DNA from 4 places in the Streptomyces sp. NPDC026589 genome. Region 1 is predicted to be linked to each of the others. Evidence: riboswitches for the same ligand, from Rfam matches in the RefSeq annotation. Region 1 holds a riboswitch; each other region holds the start of a gene.

The links. A riboswitch is a leader RNA that binds a small molecule or an ion and turns the genes downstream of it on or off. The one in region 1 is predicted to bind cyclic di-AMP.
Region 2: linked by a shared signal. The riboswitch ahead of AB0F29_RS01950 (LysM peptidoglycan-binding domain-containing M23 family metallopeptidase) and the one ahead of AB0F29_RS19185 (NlpC/P60 family protein) in region 1 are both predicted to bind cyclic di-AMP.
Region 3: linked by a shared signal. The riboswitch ahead of AB0F29_RS29320 (transglycosylase family protein) and the one ahead of AB0F29_RS19185 (NlpC/P60 family protein) in region 1 are both predicted to bind cyclic di-AMP.
Region 4: linked by a shared signal. The riboswitch ahead of AB0F29_RS33515 (C40 family peptidase) and the one ahead of AB0F29_RS19185 (NlpC/P60 family protein) in region 1 are both predicted to bind cyclic di-AMP.

What each region holds. Positions count from the first base shown of each region.
Region 1 covers NZ_JBEZYG010000010.1:151,513-155,941, reverse strand. Annotated here, with positions in the region: gene pcrA (DNA helicase PcrA) at 1-2,094, opposite strand, end outside; cyclic di-AMP (ydaO/yuaA leader) riboswitch at 2,392-2,541, shown strand; gene AB0F29_RS19185 (NlpC/P60 family protein) at 2,540-3,748, shown strand; gene AB0F29_RS19180 (hypothetical protein) at 3,794-4,147, opposite strand; gene AB0F29_RS19175 (C40 family peptidase) at 4,394-4,429, shown strand, end outside.
Region 2 covers NZ_JBEZYG010000001.1:457,675-462,103, reverse strand. Annotated here, with positions in the region: gene AB0F29_RS01960 (DUF6126 family protein) at 1-108, shown strand, start outside; gene AB0F29_RS01955 (tyrosine-protein phosphatase) at 158-970, opposite strand; cyclic di-AMP (ydaO/yuaA leader) riboswitch at 1,414-1,574, shown strand; gene AB0F29_RS01950 (LysM peptidoglycan-binding domain-containing M23 family metallopeptidase) at 1,578-2,534, shown strand; gene AB0F29_RS01945 (SGNH/GDSL hydrolase family protein) at 2,722-3,549, shown strand; gene AB0F29_RS01940 (STM4011 family radical SAM protein) at 3,563-4,429, opposite strand, start outside.
Region 3 covers NZ_JBEZYG010000020.1:15,281-19,709, forward strand. Annotated here, with positions in the region: gene AB0F29_RS29305 (DUF501 domain-containing protein) at 1-34, opposite strand, end outside; gene AB0F29_RS29310 (septum formation initiator family protein) at 123-605, opposite strand; gene eno (phosphopyruvate hydratase) at 699-1,979, opposite strand; gene AB0F29_RS29320 (transglycosylase family protein) at 2,302-3,012, opposite strand; cyclic di-AMP (ydaO/yuaA leader) riboswitch at 3,018-3,200, opposite strand; gene AB0F29_RS29325 (transglycosylase family protein) at 3,489-4,429, opposite strand, start outside.
Region 4 covers NZ_JBEZYG010000026.1:50,458-54,886, forward strand. Annotated here, with positions in the region: gene AB0F29_RS33505 (ATP-dependent Clp protease proteolytic subunit) at 48-653, shown strand; gene AB0F29_RS33510 (hypothetical protein) at 691-996, shown strand; cyclic di-AMP (ydaO/yuaA leader) riboswitch at 1,350-1,535, shown strand; gene AB0F29_RS33515 (C40 family peptidase) at 1,539-2,009, shown strand; gene AB0F29_RS33520 (LysE family translocator) at 2,073-2,732, opposite strand; gene AB0F29_RS33525 (LysR family transcriptional regulator) at 2,806-3,729, shown strand; gene AB0F29_RS33530 (ATP-binding protein) at 3,741-4,172, opposite strand; gene AB0F29_RS33535 (helix-turn-helix transcriptional regulator) at 4,408-4,429, shown strand, end outside.

The DNA of each region.
Region 1 (4,429 bases):
GGGCTGGCCCCAGGCGCTGCGCATCGCGGCCCGGGTCAGGTAGAGCCGCTCGCGGGCGCGGGTGATGCCGACGTACGCGAGGCGGCGCTCCTCCTCCAGCTCCTTGGTCTGGCCGAGGGCCCGCATGTGCGGGAAGACCCCGTCCTCCATGCCGGTAAGAAAGACGACCGGGAACTCCAGCCCCTTCGCCGTGTGCAGGGTCATCAGCGTGATGACGCCGGAGCCGTCCTCGTCCTCGTCGGGGATCTGGTCGGAGTCGGCGACGAGCGCGACCTTCTCCAGGAACTCCGCGAGCGTGCCCGCGCCCTCCTCGTCGCCGCGCTCCTGCTCGAATTCGAGGGCGACGGCGGCGAGTTCCTGGAGGTTCTCGATGCGGGTCTCGTCCTGCGGATCGGTGGAGACCTGGAGCTCGGCGAGATAGCCCGTGCGCTCCAGGACCGCTTCCAGCACGACGGCGGGGCCGGCGCCGGACTCGACGATCGTGCGCAGCTCCTCCATCAGCGTGTTGAAGCGCTTGACCGCGTTGGACGAGCGGGCGGCCATGCCGTACGCCTCGTCGACACGGCGCAGTGCCTGCGGGAAGGAGATCTTCTCGCGCATCGACAGGGCGTCGATCATCGCTTCGGCGCGGTCGCCGATGCCGCGCTTGGGAACGTTGAGGACGCGGCGCAGCGGGACGGTGTCCTCGGGGTTGGCGAGGACCCGGAGGTAGGCCAGGACGTCCCGGACCTCCTTGCGCTCGTAGAAGCGCACACCGCCGACGACCTTGTAGGGCAGGCCGACGCGGATGAAGATCTCTTCGAAGACACGGGACTGGGCGTTGGTCCGGTAGAAGACGGCGACGTCGCCCGCCTTGGCGTCGCCCGCGTCGGTGAGCCGGTCGATCTCGTCGGCGACGAACTGCGCCTCGTCGTGCTCGGTGTCGGCGACGTAGCCGGTGATGCGGGCGCCGCTGCCGGCGTTGGTCCAGAGGTTCTTGGGGCGGCGGCTCTCGTTGCGCTCGATCACGGCGTTGGCGGCGGAGAGGATCGTCTGCGTGGAGCGGTAGTTCTGCTCCAGCAGGATCGTCGTCGCGCTCGGGTAGTCCTCCTCGAACTGGAGGATGTTGCGGATGGTCGCGCCCCGGAAGGCGTAGATCGACTGGTCCGCGTCGCCCACCACGCACAGCTCGGCGGGTGCGTCGGCCTCCCCGGCCGGGCCGACCAGCTCCCTCACCAGCGTGTACTGGGCGTGGTTGGTGTCCTGGTACTCGTCGACGAGGACGTGGCGGAAGCGGCGGCGGTAGTGCTCGGCGACGTCGGGGAAGGCCTGGAGCAGGTGGACCGTCGTCATGATGATGTCGTCGAAGTCCAGGGCGTTGGCCTCGCGCAGGCGGGCCTGGTAGAGCGCGTACGCCTGGGCCAGGGTCTTCTCGAAACCGTCCGCGGCCTGCCCGGCGAAGGTCTCCTCGTCGATGAGCTCGTTCTTGAGGTTGGAGACCTTGGCGGTGAAGGACTTCGGCGGAAACTGCTTCGGGTCCAGATCGAGGTCGCGGCAGACCAGGGCCATCAGGCGCTTGGAGTCGGCGGCGTCGTAGATCGAGAACGACGAGGTGAAGCCGAGCTTCTTCGACTCGCGGCGCAGGATGCGGACGCACGCGCTGTGGAAGGTCATGACCCACATGGCGTTGGCGCGAGGGCCGACGAGCTGCTCGACGCGTTCCTTCATCTCGCCCGCGGCCTTGTTGGTGAAGGTGATCGCGAGGATCTGCCCGGGGTGCGTCCCGCGCTCGGCCAGCAGGTGGGCGATGCGGTGGGTGAGGACGCGGGTCTTGCCGGAGCCGGCTCCCGCGACGATGAGCAGCGGGGACCCGGCGTGCACGACGGCGGCGCGCTGCTCGGTGTTCAACCCGTCGAGCAGGGCGGCGGAGTCGATCACCGGGCGCGCGTGACCGTCCCGGTAGTACCCGTCCCGGGGCGGCGGGGGCGCGTCGTAGACGCCTCCGAAGAGTCCCTCCGGCACCGCTTCGGGCGCGTGGTCCTCGGGGGGCGGCGGGGGGCCGTCCTCCACGGGCTGGAGGCCGGTCAGGAAACTGTCGTCAAAGAGGCTGCTCATCGCCTCCTGAGTCTAGGCGGCCGGACTGACAACCTTCGGCCGAAGCCGGGAAGCGGCCGTCGGCACCGGGGAATCGCCCGCCTCTCCCCCGTACGCGCAGAGACCGGACGTCGACGTTCCGTGAAGGAGTGCCCGGTGGGAGGGGGTGCCGGGCCCCCGATCCGGAAAGGTCACGAAAATGTATCGGGCATATCGCTCATCGTCCTTCCCAGCGGCGGGGCCGGTTGGCTAGCGTGCTCGGTCAGGTGGCCCGTACCTCCCTGGGGCGAACCACGCCCGACGGGCGCCTCTGCCGAATCCGTCCTGCCGCCCAGGCCGTTCGGAACCGGGGACCCACACGCGACACCGGGGTGAATCGGTCCGTGCCCTCGCGGCCGGACCGTAGGACAGCCTTCCGTTCCGTCCGAACCCGACAGCTAACCCGGTAGGCGGCCCACGGAAGGAGATGCCGGTCTTGGCATCGCATCGCAAGCCGCGCACGAAGGTGCGCACCACCACACCCGCCGTCGGGCTGACGACGGCCGCGCTGGCCTCCGTGACGCTGCTCTCCACGCAGAGCGCCACGGCCGCGCCGGCGGAGCCGAAGCCCGCCATCGAAGAAGTGCGGAAGAAGGTCGACGCCCTGTACCGGCAGGCGGGCACCGCGACCCAGGAGTACAACCGGGCCAAGGCCGCCTCCGCGTCCCAGCAGACGAAGGTCGACTCGCTGCTCTCCGACGTGGCGAAGCGGGCCGAGAAGATCAACGAGGCGCGCCGGGCACTGGGCTCCTACGCGGCGGCCCAGTACCGCAACGGGGGCATCGCGCCCGCGGCGACGTTCTTCCTGGCGGAGAACCCGCAGGGGTACTTCGACCAGAGCCGGCTGATGGACCGGGCGACGGAGCGGCAGCAGAAGGCTGTCGACGAGGTCCGTACGCAGCAGGCCTCGGCGGCGAGGAAGCGCGCGGAGGCGGTGAAGAGCCTGGAGACCCTCACCGAGACGCAGGCCACGCTCGCCTCCAGCAAGAAGGACGTGCAGTCCAAGCTCACCGAGGCCCGGGGCCTGCTGTCGAGGCTGACCGCCGAGGAGAAGGCGCGGCTGGCGGAGCTGGAGCGCAGACAGGAGGCCGAGGCGAAGGAGAAGGCGGCGAAGCTGGCCGCCCGGCAGGCCGCCGAGGCGAAGGAGAGGGCCGAGGCCGAGGAGAAGGCCCGCGAGGAGGCGGCGAAGGAGTCCGGCGGCGGTTCGGGCACGGGCTCCGGATCCGGTACGGGTACGGGAACGGATCCGGGCTCCGGGTACGGCACCGGTACGGACAGCGGCTACGCCACCAAGGCGGAGAAGGTCCTGGCCTTCGCCCGCGCCCAGATCGGGAAGCCGTACGTGTGGGGCGCGTCGGGCCCCTCCAGTTACGACTGCTCGGGGCTGACGCAGGCGGCGTGGCGGGAGGCGGGCGTGACCCTGCCCCGGACGACCTGGGACCAGGTGGAGGTCGGAACGCGGGTCGCCACGTCCGATCTGGTCCCCGGAGACCTGGTCTTCTTCTACGACGACATCAGCCACGTCGGCATCTACAAGGGCGACGGGATGATGATCCACGCCCCGAAGCCGGGTGCGAACGTGCGCGAGGAGTCGATCTACTCCATGCCGATCTACGGAAGCGTGCGCCCGGCGTAGTGCGTGATCCGGGGGCGGCTTCTCAGCGGCCGCCCCCGGAACGCCTCAGGTCCAGACCGTGGCGATGAAGATGTTGGCGGCCGTCAGTCCGCCGACCGCGGCGAACGCGCCCTTGTCCACCGTCTCGTCGTCCCGCTTGACGTAGACGAGGGCGAGGATCACGACCAGCAGCGCGAGCTTGATGCCGATCTTGACGTTGTTCACGGTCTGGTCGTCGGCCTGATTGAGCCCGACCAGGGCGATGCCGGTGACGAGCATGGTCAGCGCGCCGTGCAGCATGGCGGGGGTGAAGCGGGCGGTGCCCGCTCCCATGGCCTTCATCTGCGTCAGGAAGCCGCCCAGCAGGGAGGCGATGCCGATGATGTGCAGGGCGACGAAGACATTGATGAGTACGTCCATGGCTCCGGAGCCTAGCCAGGGCCGGGGATGCGCCCTTCAGTGAGGCACACCTTCCTTGTGCGCTACCTCCGGCATTGAACGCATTGCCCTGATATGTGGACGCATCGGTGATCAACCAAGACCGATGAAACGTCACATCAGGGCAATAGCAGTCATGGCGACTCTTTTCCCGGCCCCGGGATTAGCGTCCTTCACGGACCCGCCGGTATATCCCGGCGGACAGCCGACAGGAAGGATGCCGCCCCCGTGGCAGCGCACCGCAGGTCAGCTCACCGAAAACCC
Region 2 (4,429 bases), on a different contig from region 1:
AAGAGGATGCCGCGCGGTGTCATCATCCGCCTCTTCGCCTACCTGGTGGCGGGCCACGTCATAGCGGGCTTCCTCTACCTGCTCTTCGTGGTGGCCGGGAGCAAGTGACGGCGGGCGGACGACCGACCGCCCCCGGACGGATCGCTTCCCGTCCGGGTCAGCCCTGGTCGAGCAGGCGCTCGCGCAGCCGCTCCCGGGTCTCGGGGGAGACCTTCAGTCCCTCCGACAGGTAGCGGTCCGTCGTTCCCCAGTTCTCCTCGATGGCCGTGAAGGCCGCCGCGAGGTAGGCGGGCCGCGCCCCGAACAGCGGGTCCAGCAGCTCCAGCACCTCGGGTGACATGCCGGTGCCGGACGCGTCGGAGCGCTTCACGGCGTAGCGGCGGCGGAGGTCGTCGGACTTGAGGTAGTCCTCCTCGATCGCTTCCGGCTCGACGCCGACCGCCAGCAGGGCGACCGCGATCGAGAGACCGGCCCGGTCCTTGCCCGCCGCGCAGTGCATCAGGGCGGGGACGCTGTCCTCGGCCAGGGAGTGCAGCACCCGGCTGTGCTCGGGGGTGCGGTCCAGAATCGTCGCGCGGTACATCCGGATCATGCGGTCGACGCCCTTGCCGTTCGCGAGGACCGAGCGCAGCTGCTCGATGTTTCCGTCGCTCACCAGCCGCCAGAACTCGGCGCCGTCCGCCGGGTCCGAGAGCGGAATGCTGACATTGCGGACACCGGCCAGCTCGATGTCGTACCCGTCGAGCCGGTGGTCGGCGGAGTGGCGGAAGTCGAAGATCGTGTGCAGCCCGAGCCCGCCGAGGAAGGCCGCGTCCTCGGCCGTGGCGTGCGCCAGGTGGCCGCTCCGGTAGAGCCGCCCGAAGGCGGTGCGCCGGCCGTCCGCGGTGGGGAGCCCGCCCACGTCGCGGAAGTTGCGGACTCCGGTCAGCGCGGTCTCTGTCGGCGGGACCTGCGGCACCTGCTGCGTCACGGTGGCTCCTGGGATCTCTGGCGCCGGCGCGGCTCGCCGGCGAGGGCGCTCCCGTGACGATACGACATCGATTCGACGGAAAATCATCACGGTCGAGCGTCCGGTGCGGGGCGCCGGGGCGCCCGGGCTGACCTGGCGTCAGGAGGGAAGTCGACCCGATGTCCGTATTGACGCATTTCGCAGAACATGCCCCGCTAATGGGGGAGATGGGATTTCGGGGGTGAGCGGGATCATATCCGTGACGGTCCGTGGTGAGCTTGCCCCGGAGTATTCCCGGTGTACGTACGGAAATCCAAGATCCGTAATCCACGGAGTGTGACGGGAAATCCGGGGAGAAATCGAACCGATGATTCCGGTGCGCAACCGATGGCTTGTTCTGCTCGTCCTGACTCGTTTACGGTCGCCGCAATCCGGACGGACCGCCTAATCCTGCCGCCGCCCGGAATTCGCACCCACCCACTCACGTGTGGCAGGAGCGGGGGAACCAGGTAAGCCGCCGATCCGGAGCGATCCGGACCGGCTCGGGGTGAAGTCGCCGCAACGCGACCGGGCATCTCCAGCCCGAACCCGACAGCTCACCTCGCAGGCGCCGGAGAGGAAATTTCCCATGCCCGCAAAGGGTAAGCACCGTCGTCCGAAGTCCGGCCCGATCTCCCGCGGCGTCCTCGTCGCAGGGGCCGGCGGCGCCGCACTCGCCCTCCCGCTCATCGGGGCCACCGTCGCGAACGCGGCGGACCAGGCCGCTCCGGCCGCGAAGCCCGCCGCCGCCTCGGTCGCCGCCGCGCACACCGCCCCGGCCACCGCCCCTGCCGCGTCGAAGGCCGCCCCGAAGACGTACGCCGTCGTCTCCGGCGACTACCTGGCGAAGATCGCGGCCGAGCACCAGCTCAAGGGCGGGTGGGAGAAGCTGTACCAGGACAACCGCTCCACCGTCGGCGAGAACCCCGGCCTGATCCACCCGGGCATGAAGCTGACCCTCGGGGCCAAGGGCTCCGCCCCGGCCGAGAAGTCCGCGGCTCCCGAGGCCGCCCCGAAGAAGGCCGCACCGGCGCCGAAGGCCGCGCCGAAGGAGGCCCCGAAGGCGGACACCGTCTCCGCCGACGACTCCGAGGGCTCCGGCAGCCCGTCGCGGACCGGCTCCGCCGAGGCCACCGGCTCCGGCTGGTCCGCCCCGCTGGCCAGCGCCAACGTCACCACCCAGTACCGGGCTTCCGGTGCCAGCTGGTCCAGCGGCTACCACACCGGCTCGGACTTCCAGGCGGCCTCCGGCACCCCCGTACTCGCCATCGGCCCGGGCACCGTGGTCTCGGCCGGCAACAGCGGCTCCTATGGCAACGAGGTCGTCATCCAGCACGAGGACGGCATGTACTCCCAGTACGCCCACCAGTCCTCGCTCAACGTCTCCGTCGGCCAGACCGTCACCGGCGGCCAGCAGATCGGCCTCTCCGGCTCCACCGGCAACTCCACCGGCCCGCACCTGCACTTCGAGGTCCGCACCGGCCCGAGCTACGGCTCGGACATCGACCCGATCGCGTACCTGCGTCAGCACGGCGTCTCCGTCTGACGGCTCCGTCCAACGGCTCCGTCCGACCGGACGCGGCGATAAGTGATCGAGGGGCGGTGTGCGGCGGCGCACCGCCCCTCCACTTATTCCGGCTTTACCAAAAACTGACCGGGTGGTCTATCTCACCACCCGTCAACCCCGTATTACGGTCGCGTAGGTCACATCGCACGATGCAGGATAAGTGCTTGTGGCAGACGATTCGAGAAACAACCAGCAGCACACCATCGGGTCGTACGCGGCGATTGGCGACAGTTTCACCGAGGGCGTCGGCGACCCCGGCCCCGACGGGACCTATCTCGGCTGGGCGGACCGCTTCGCGGTGCTCCTCGCCGACCGGCTCCCGGCCCCCGAGGGGACGACCGGCCCCGAGGGCTCCCCGCACGGGGACTTCCGCTACGCCAATCTCGCCGTACGAGGACGTCTCCTCGACCAGATCGTCGAGGAGCAGATCCCGCGCGCCAAGGAACTGGCCCCCGACCTGGTCAGCTTCTGCGCGGGCGGCAACGACATCATCCGTCCCGGCACCGACCCCGACGACCTCGCCGAACGCTTCGAGCGGGCGGTCGCCGACCTGAGCAACGCCGTCGGCACGGTCATGGTCACCACCGGCTTCGACACCCGGGGCGTTCCGGTGCTGCGCCACATGCGCGGCAAGATCGCCACGTACAACGTCCATCTGCGGGCCATCGCCGACCGTTACCACTGCCCCGTGCTGGACCTGTGGTCGCTGCGTTCCGTGCAGGACCGGCGCGCGTGGGACAACGACCGGCTGCACCTGTCGCCCGAGGGCCACACCCGCGTGGCGCTGCGCGCCGCCCAGGTCCTCGGCCACGAGGTGCCCGCCGACCCCGACCAGCCCTGGCCGCCGCAGGCCCAGCGCAGCCCCTTCGACGCACGGCGCGACAACATCCAGTGGGCCCGCGAATACCTCGTGCCCTGGATCGGCCGACGGCTGCGCGGAGAGTCCTCCGGCGACCACGTCGAGGCGAAGCGCCCGGACCTCCTGCCGCTGTAGCCGTCGAGCCGGGTCAGGGCTCCAGCAGGGGAAGCGCACGCCGGGACGGGCCCGGCACCACGAGCCCGTCCGGCGGCGTGCCTCCGCCCGGGGGGTGCCCTGCCGGTATCCGCTCCAGGACACCGCCCGCGAACACGTCGTACAGCGGCAGCGACTCCAGATGCACATAGCCGATGTGACAGTCGCACACGGCGAGGGGACAGACCCGCGGGCCGAGCGCCCGGCGGTAGCTGCCGTCGTAGAGATTGCCCAGCTCCGCCTTGACGAAGTGACAGCGCCGCACCGTGCCGTCCCCGTCCACCGAGATCACCGACTCGCCCGTCCGGCAGGGCAGCCCCGCCGAACGGTGCGGATCACGGCTGAAGGGGAACAGCGGATCCAGCTCCGTCCACCGCGCCGCCTCCTCGTCGGTGTAGGTGTGCCCCTCGGCGGCGTTCACCCAGAGATAGACCTCCTCCGGCAGCGCCGCCCGCAGCCGCCGGGCCTCCTCCAGATGGGCGTCGAAGCCCACCACTCCCACGCTGTAGCGGATCCCCTTCGCGGACAGCTCTCGGCACTTGCCCAGGAACCGTTCGTACGGTGTCTGCTCCGGGTGGTACGTGCACCAGAGCGCGATCCGCTCCGGATCGGCGTCGGCCAGCCAGTCGGTGCGGCCGCTCAGGTTCGTCTGGATCGCCACGCGCCCGATGTGCGGCAGTCGGGAGAGATCGGTCAGTGCCCGCCGGTACCAGGAGCGCACCAGGCCCTCGCCCCACGGGGTGAACAGCACGGACAGCCGGTCGCCGGTCCGCTCCGCGGCCCAGCCGGTGAACCGCTCCAGCGCCTCCCGGTCCGCCGTGAGCTGCGCGCGGCTGTCCCGTCGCTTGGCGAACGGGCAGTA
Region 3 (4,429 bases), on a different contig from region 1:
GGGTGGACTCGGTCTGCGGAGGGGGCGTTTCCATGCCTGCCTTGGTTCTGCTCGGAAGTCGGAAGCTCGTAGAGGTGGACGTACGGAAGAACGTACGGGGTCGGTGTCAGTCGCGGTCGGTGTCAGTCGCGGTCGTCGTCTCGGTCGGCGCTGTCCACGCCGTCCCAGAGGTTCGAGTGCCACGGCCGGTCGCTCGCGCCCGACTCGCCGCGGCGGTCCCGGGCCGCGTCGGGGTCGGCCACGGTGTAGCCGGTCTCCCCGGGGAGGATGTAGTGGAGGTGCTGGCGGGCCAGCCGCTTGATGTACGCGTCGTCCTGGAGCCGCGCCTTCGCGTCCCGCAGCTCCTCGGTGCGCCGCTCCGCCTGCTGCGAGAGCCGCTCCTGCTCGGCGATCTCGTCGCGCTGGGAGACGTACTGCCGCATCGGGTAGGCGAGCGCCACCACCATGGAGCAGACCACCAGCGCCAGGAACGCGGCCCGGCCGGTGAGCCGGGAGCGGCGGGCCTGCCGACGGTTCTGGGATCGGTACACGCGGGCCGCGGTCTGCTCGCCGAGCAGGCGCAGCCTGGTCGCGGTGGAGAACCGGTCGCGGTCCTTGCCGGCCATGTCTCCCGCCTCCCCATCACGCACGTCCGTCCCCGCACACGGTACGGGACCGGGTGCGGGGACGGACGGAGGCTACCGTCTTGACGCTACGGGTCAGCCCTTGAAGCGCGGGAAGGCGGAACGGCCCGCGTACACCGCGGCGTCGTCGAGGATCTCCTCGATGCGCAGCAGCTGGTTGTACTTGGCGACGCGGTCCGAGCGGGCCGGGGCGCCGGTCTTGATCTGGCCGCAGTTCACGGCGACGGCGAGGTCGGCGATGGTGACGTCCTCGGTCTCGCCGGAGCGGTGCGACATCATGCACTTGAAGCCGTTGCGCTGGGCCAGCTCGACGGCGTCCAGGGTCTCGGTCAGCGAACCGATCTGGTTGACCTTCACGAGCAGGGCGTTGGCGGAGCCCTCCTCGATGCCGCGGGCCAGACGCTCGGGGTTGGTGACGAAGAGGTCGTCGCCGACGATCTGCACCTTGGCGCCGATGCGGTCGGTGATGACCTTCCAGCCGGCCCAGTCGTCCTCGTACAGCGGGTCCTCGATGGAGACCAGCGGGTACGCGGAGACGAGCTCCTCGTAGTACTCGGTCATCTCGGCGGCCGAGCGGGACTTGCCCTCGAACTCGTAGACGCCGTCCTTGTAGAACTCGGACGCGGCGACGTCGAGCGCGAGCGCGATGTCGCGGCCCGGGACGTAACCGGCCTCCTTGATGGCCTCGACGATGAGGTCCAGGGCGGCGCGGTTGGACTCCAGGTTCGGGGCGAAGCCGCCCTCGTCGCCGAGTCCGGTGGACAGGCCCTTGGTCTTGAGGACCTTCTTCAGCGTGTGGTAGACCTCCGCGCCCCAGCGCAGGGCCTCGGAGAAGGACTCCGCGCCGATCGGGGCGATCATGAACTCCTGGACGTCCACGTTGGAGTCGGCGTGCGAGCCGCCGTTCAGGATGTTCATCATCGGAACGGGCAGCAGGTGCGCGTTCGGGCCGCCGAGGTAACGGAAGAGCGGCAGGTCGGACGCCTCGGAGGCGGCGTGCGCGACGGCCAGCGAGACGCCGAGGATGGCGTTCGCGCCGAGCGACGCCTTGTTCTCGGTGGCGTCGAGGTCGAACATCGCCTGGTCGATGAGGCGCTGCTCGGTGGCGTCGTACCCGACGAGCTCCGGGCCGATCTGCTCGATGACGGCGAGGACGGCCTTCTCGACGCCCTTGCCCATGTAGCGGTTGGGGTCACCGTCGCGAAGCTCGATGGCCTCGAACGCACCGGTGGAGGCTCCGGACGGAACAGCAGCACGGCCCGTGCTGCCGTCGTCGAGGCCAACCTCGACCTCGACCGTGGGGTTGCCCCGGGAGTCGAGGATTTCCCTGGCTACGACGACGTCGATGGACGGCACGAGGCATCTCCTTCTGGGATCTGACACTGGTTGTGCAGGGTCACTGTGGCCTTGCGGCACGAGCCTATCGGGCCCGGCCGTGTCGACCGGCCGACCGCCCGCCTCCTGGGACGAAAAAGGGTCCAAGGAGCTGCATCACGGGACAAAACTCTAGAAACCTACTGAGCGGTAACAACAAGAGGTGAACACATGCGGGCCAGCGGCGCCCGCCGCTCACGAAGAACCCGGCCCGGCGCGCTGGGGGGACGAGCGCGCCGGGCCGGGGAGCCGTGCGAGGAGAAGTGCCGCCGGACGCTTCTCCTCCGGAGAGGAGAGACGGCGATTACTTCAGGTGGAGCTGCTGACCCGGGAAGATCAGGTCGGCGTCCTTGACGATGTCGTCGTTGAGCTTGAAGAGCTTGCTCCAGCCGCCCTTGACGCCCTCCGCGTCGGCGATGGTGCTCAGGGTGTCGCCGGCCTTGACCTTGTACTCGCCGTCGCCCTTCTGGACCTTCTCGCCGGTCGGGGTGGTGACGGTCTTCTTGCTCTCGGCCTTGGGGGCCTCGCGCTGCTCGGAGCGCGTGGTGGGCTGCTCGGCCTGGCGCTCGGGCTGCGCCTGCTCGGGCTTGCTCTCGCCGGAGCCGGAGCCGGAGCCGGTGTTGACGCCCGGGTCCACACCGTCGTTGGTGAGGCCGCCGGCGCCGGCGCAGGCCCAGGCGCCCGGGCCCTGGAGGTCGAGGAGCTTCTCGGCGGTGGCGATCTGCTGGTCCTTGGAGGCCAGGTCGGCACGGGAGGCGTACTGCGTACCGCCGGCGGCGGCCCAGCTGGACTGCGAGAACTGCAGTCCGCCGTAGTAGCCGTTGCCGGTGTTGATGGACCAGTTGCCGCCGGACTCGCACTGGGCGACGGCGTCCCAGGTCTCGACGGAGGCGGCGGAAGCGCTGGTCGCGCCCATCAGCGGGATGGCGATGGCGGTACCGGTGACACCCGCGAGGGTGGCGATACGGGTGGCCTTGGACGGGCGGCGGTGCTTGCCCTTGCTGTTCAGCAGCATGGAACGAATCTCCTCACCGACGCCTACGAGGTGAGCTGTCGGGTTCGGGCTGATGAGTTGCCCGGTCGCGCGGTGCTGCTCGCGACTTCACCCCTAGCCGGTCCCGTACGTCCCCGTCGGTTCGACGAGGCGTCCGGACCCGGCGGCTTACCTGGGTCCCCCGCTCCTGCCTACGGCGCTTACGCGTCTGTTCCCTTCGACCGACGGCAGGATTCGGCGTGACGGTCGACGGGGCCCGCGGTGCGAGCGGTCCGACCGTAAACACAGGCAACCCCGACATTCAAAGATGGACATAGGGGGCAATCAACCCGAACTCGCCGTGGCCGACTGGGCGTTTCCGCAGGTGGGGGGCGATTCACCCGGACCAGCCGGGCGAGCCGCGCCAGTTGAGGCAAAGAGACCCATGTCTCACTTACGCAAAAGTGGACATAGGTCTCTTAACTGCCTCGATTTTCGGGGTGTTTTCCCGAATTCGTTCAGTTGGCGGCGGGCGCCCCGGCGGGTGTCTCGGCGCCCTCCGGGGCGGCCGGGGCGGCGCTCTCGGCCGCACCCCGGCCCGCGTCCTCGCCCGCACCCCGGTCCATGCCCAGGTCCAGGTTCTGGCCGGGCAGGATCAGGTCCGGGTCGGAGCCCAGGAGGTCCTTGTTCGTCTCGTACAGGCCGGTCCAGCCGCCGGGGATCTCCTGGGCGTCGGCGATCGCCCAGAGGTTGTCGCCGGGCCGCACCGTGTACCCGTCGGCGGGCGCCGTGCCACCGTCCCGCGCGTCGCCCTCGCCACGCGAGGCGTGCCGGCCGGACTCACGGGGACCGTCCTTCTGGCCCGCGTCGGCCTCCTCGGGCGCGGGGGCGCCCCGGTGCTTGCCCCCCTTGCCGTCCTCGTCCGCCGAGGCGTCGGGGGCGGTGGAGGGGTCCGAGGCGTCGGGGGCGCCGGAGGCGGGCGGGGCGGAGGGCGTCACCGAGGAGTCGGGAGCCTCGCTCCGCTTCTCCGCGCCACCACTACCGCCCTTGTCCGCCTCATTACCCTTCTCACCCTTGCCCGTTTCGCGCGCTTCACCGGATTCACCGGGTTCGCCGGATTCACCGGGTTCGCCGGTTGCATCCGCTTCGCCGGTCGGGGTGGAGGTCGGGTCGGCCGAGGGGTCCGCCGACGGATCCGCGGACGGGTCGGCGGACGGATCCGTGGACGGCGAGGTGCCCGGGTCGACGCCGGGCAGACCGCCGTCCACCGCGAGGCCGGAGATGACCGCACAGCTGGGCCACGCCTTCGGGCCCTGGTCGTCCAGGACCTTCTCGGCGACGGAGATCTGCTGCGAGCGGCTGGCGAGGTCGGCGCGGGGCGCGAACGCCGTGCCGCCGTAAGCCGACCAGGTCTCCTGCGAGAACTGGAGCCCGCCGTAGTAGCCGTTGCCGAGATCGG
Region 4 (4,429 bases), on a different contig from region 1:
TTACGGACGGACAGCAGGTCGGTCAGCTCCAGGAGAGAGGCACCGCCATGATCCGCCCCGCCGCCCGCTACGTACTGCCGTCGTTCACCGAGCGCACCGCGACCGGAACCCGGACGCTGGACCCGTACTCCAAGCTGTTGTCCGAGCGGATCGTCTTCCTCGGGAGCCCGATCGACGACATCGCCGCGAGCGACCTCATCGCCCAGTTCATGTACCTGGAGCACGCCGATCCGGACCGGCCCCTGTCGCTCTACATCAACTCCCCCGGCGGCACGTTCCAGGCGATGGCGGCGGTCTACGACACGATGCGGTTCCTGACCTGCGAGGTGGAGACCTTCTGCCTGGGGCAGGCGGGCTCCTATGCGGCGGCCCTGCTGGCTGCCGGGGCGAAGGGGCGGCGACATGCGCTGCCCGGCGCGCGGGTAGTCATTCAGCAGCCCGCGATGGAGGATCCGATGCGGGGCCAGCTGTCCGACCTGGAGATCCACGCGCGCGAACTGGTGCGCACCCGCGAGATGTTCGCGGCCATGCTGGTCCGGGACACGGGCCGGACCGCGGAGCAGATCACCGCCGACATCGAGCGCGACACCATCCTCGACGCCAGGGCCGCCCTCGCCTACGGGCTGGTCGACCACGTCATGGAGAACCGCTGACTCTCCCGGCCGCCGTACGACGCGAGGTGAAACGCCGATGGAGCCACCCGAGTTCCCGCCCCTGCCCGCACTGACCCGGGCCGAGGGCGAGTTCGTCGACTGCTATCTGGCCGTGCTCGACCAGGTGGGCCGGATCAACCCGGCCCGTGGCAGCGACACCTACAGCGCGCTGCGGGCCGCCCAGGCCCTGGCCTCCCGGGCGGCCGCGCTGCGCGACGCCCTGGCCCTGATGCACGAGCGCGGCGAGTCGCGGATCCACGCCGCCACCCTGGCGCGGGCCCTGCGCGTCCTGGACGGGGAGCGCCGGGCGGGCCGGGTCGCGATGGAGCCGCCCGTGAACTGACCGGCCCCGCGCACGGGGAGCGCCGGACGGGAGCGGACCGGTCGGACCCGGGCACGACACGCCCGGTCCCGGGACCGATTCGTCTCGCTCGTTCGGCGTAGGCGATCACCCGCCCGAGCGACGGCTCAACTTGCGTTCGGCGCTAGGTCCGTACTCGAAATGTGCCCTTTCGTCGCTGGTACGAGGGTGTGCGCCCGGCTCGTGGGCGAGCGCGAATCCGACCTGTCCACCCGAATGGATCAGTGGTGAGGAGACTCACAAACCGCTGTTTCGGCTCGGAAATCCGGCACCGGGTGAGTCAAGATCCCTGGGACGACAAGCCCCCGCCACCGCGGCGGGGCGGTCCGGGCGGACGCCGAGTCCTGCCGCCGCCCGGATGACTGGTCGACAGGAGTGGATCGGCAGGAGTGGAGGACCCGAGCACAACGGGCCGCCCGGGAGACCGGGAAGCCCTCGGGGTGAAGCCGCGACAGCGGCCGGGCAACTTCGCCAGCCCGAACCCGACAGGTCATCCTTCACAGGCGGCTGACGAAGGGTTGCGCATGTCTGCGCAGGTTCATGTCCCGTCTCTGTTCGCCCGGGTCGGTACGGCCTCGGTACTCACCCTGGCCGTGACGTCCTCGATGCTGGCGCCCGGTCTGGTGAGCGATGCCGAGGCCGCCACCCACGCGACGAAGGCCCTGAAGGTCGCCGCGTCGAAGAAGGGGGCCCCCTACAAGTACGGAGCGGCCGGTCCCAGCCGCTTCGACTGTTCGGGGCTGACGGTCTATTCGTTCAAGAAGGCCGGCAAGAAGCTTCCCCGCACGGCACAGCAGCAGTACAACAAGACCCGCCACATCGGGAAGTCGCAGCGCAAACGCGGCGACCTCGTCTTCTTCCATTCGGGGCGCAGCGTCTACCACGTGGGCATCTACGCCGGGGCCGGGAAGATCTGGCACTCCCCCAAATCGGGGGACGTGGTGAGACTGGCCAAGATCTGGTCCAAGAGCGTCTGGTACGGACGGGTCCGCTGACCCGCCGACCGGACGCTCTTTCCGTGCGGACGGCCCGGCCCGTCCGTGACGTACACCGCGCCCTCAGCGCAGCAGGGGGCCGCTGACCAGCGCCAGTCCCAGACCGGTGAGCGCCACACCGCTGCCGCCCTCGATGGCGCGGGCGGTACGCGGGCGGCGCAGCCACCGGCCCAGCCGGTCCACGAGCAGGGCGACGGCCGGGAACCAGATCAGCGCCAGCACGACCACCAGGGCCGCGAGCAGCAGGGTCCTGGGCAGCGGCGGCTGCCCGTGGGGCACGAACTGCGGCAGCAGGCTGAGGAAGAGGACCGGGGCCTTCGGGTTGAGCGCGTTGGTCAGGAACCCCTGGCGCAGCGCGCGTCCGAACTCCCCGGTCACGGGCCGCCCCGGCTCGTCCTCCCGCATACCGGAGGGTGAGCCGGAGCTGTCCTGCGAGGGCCGGCGGCGGATCGCGTACAGCGCGCTGATCCCGAGGTAGAGCACGTACGCGCCGCCGAGCAGCTGGACGGTGCGGAAGAGCACCGGCATGGTCACCAGCACCGCGGCGAGTCCGGCGACCGCGAGCGCGGTGTGCACCAGCAGCCCTCCGGCGACGCCGAGCGCGGTGGCCAGGCCCGCGGTGCGCGAGGCCAGGGCGTTGCGTACGACGACGGTGAAGTCGGCGCCGGGCAGCGCGACCATCCCGGCGGCGACCCCGGTGAAGGCGATCAGTTGTGCGTCCATGGGTCCACCATGGACCGGCGGAGCCTTTAGCATGTACTTGCAATCTTCTGGGTCTGCCTTAAGGAACGCTTTCATGTACGACCCGACACGGCTCGCGGCACTCGTGGCGGTCGCGGAGGCCGGATCGATCACCCGGGCCGCCGCCCGCCTGGGCTACACCGCGCCCGCGCTCTCCCAGCAGCTGGCCAAACTGGAGCGGGAGGCCGGGGCGGCACTGCTGGTGCGCCACCACCGCGGGGCGCGGCTGACGGCGGCGGGCGAGCTGCTGGCGGGCCGGGCCCGGCGGGTCCTGGACGAGCTGGAGCAGGCGCGGCACGAGCTGGCGCAGCTGGCCGGGCTCTCGGGCGGCAGGCTGCGGGTGGGGACGTTCACGACGGCCGGGATCCATCTGCTGCCGCCGGTCCTGAGCGCGTTCCGGCGGGCCCATCCGGAGGTCGAGCTGGCCGTCGCCGAATACGAACCGCCGGGCGGCATCGCCGCGGTGGTCGCGGGCGAGGTGGACCTCGCCCTGACCCACGCCTACGAACCGGCGGCGGCCGAGCCCCCGTCGGCGGGCGTTCTCGTCGAACCCCTGCTGGTCGAGGAGCTGGTGCTGGTCGCCTCGGTGGGCCACCGGCTCTCCGAGGGCACCGGGCGGCTGCCGGTCGGCGAGCTGGCGGGGCGGCCACTGATCAGCAGCGCGCCCACCCACCCGCCCCGGCGCGGGGTCGAGAACGCGCTCGCCGAGGCCGGGGCGACGCCGGCCGTGGTCTGTGAGTCGCCCGGGTACGCGCTGGTGTGCGCGCTGGTCAGCGCGGGGCTCGGGGTGGCGGTGGTGCCGGAGATGGTCGCCTCGATGTCCTCGGCCCCGCTGTCGGTCCGGCGGCTGGAGCCCGCCTCGTTCCGCCGGACCATCTCGGTCGTGCACCGGGGCGACCGGTCGACCGCGGCGGCGGCGACGCTGCTCGCGCTGCTGCGCAGCGGCTTCGGCCGCGGGAGCACGCTCCCCGCGCGATGAGCCTCACCGGGTCAGCCCTGGATCGGGACGACCCAGGGGAGGGCGATCCAGACCGTCTTGCCGCCTTCGGCGGTCGGGGTCACCTGGAGCCGCCCGCCGCGCTCCTTGGCCAGTGCCCGGATGATGACCATGCCCCGGCCGTTGTCCTGCCGTACGGCGGCGGGCAGCCGCTGGGGCCAGCGGGGGTGACTGTCCGTGACGCCGAGGTACAGCTCCTCGTCGCGTTCGAGGCGCAGGTCCACGGTGAAGGTGGGCGACTGGCCGAACGTGTGCTGAACGGCGTTGGTGGCCAGCTCCGAGATGATCAGCCGGATGGTGTCGGCGAACTCGGTGTCGTCGGGCAGGCCCCATTGGGCCAGGGTCCTGGCGACATGTCTGCGGGCCGATGAGACCGAGACCGGATCGGTCGGCAGCGTGACGGTTGCTTCCTGATGATCTGCCATGGCGACGCCGTCCCTTTCCCGCCCTGGCCGACCGGCGGCCGGCCAGGATTGTGCTTCGCGCCAGATTGCCATTGATGCAGCTCCCTGTAACGGCGTTCGGCCAAGATATGCATATATCTGTCGCTCGAAGCGGTGAATTCGGGACCCGTACGGTGTGGGCGGGCGGCACACTGACCTCTCTGCGGGCCGGCCCCGATGACGGACCGGCCCTTTCCGACAGCAGAAGGAGACCGGCATGCTGCACGGCCCCGTCGTCC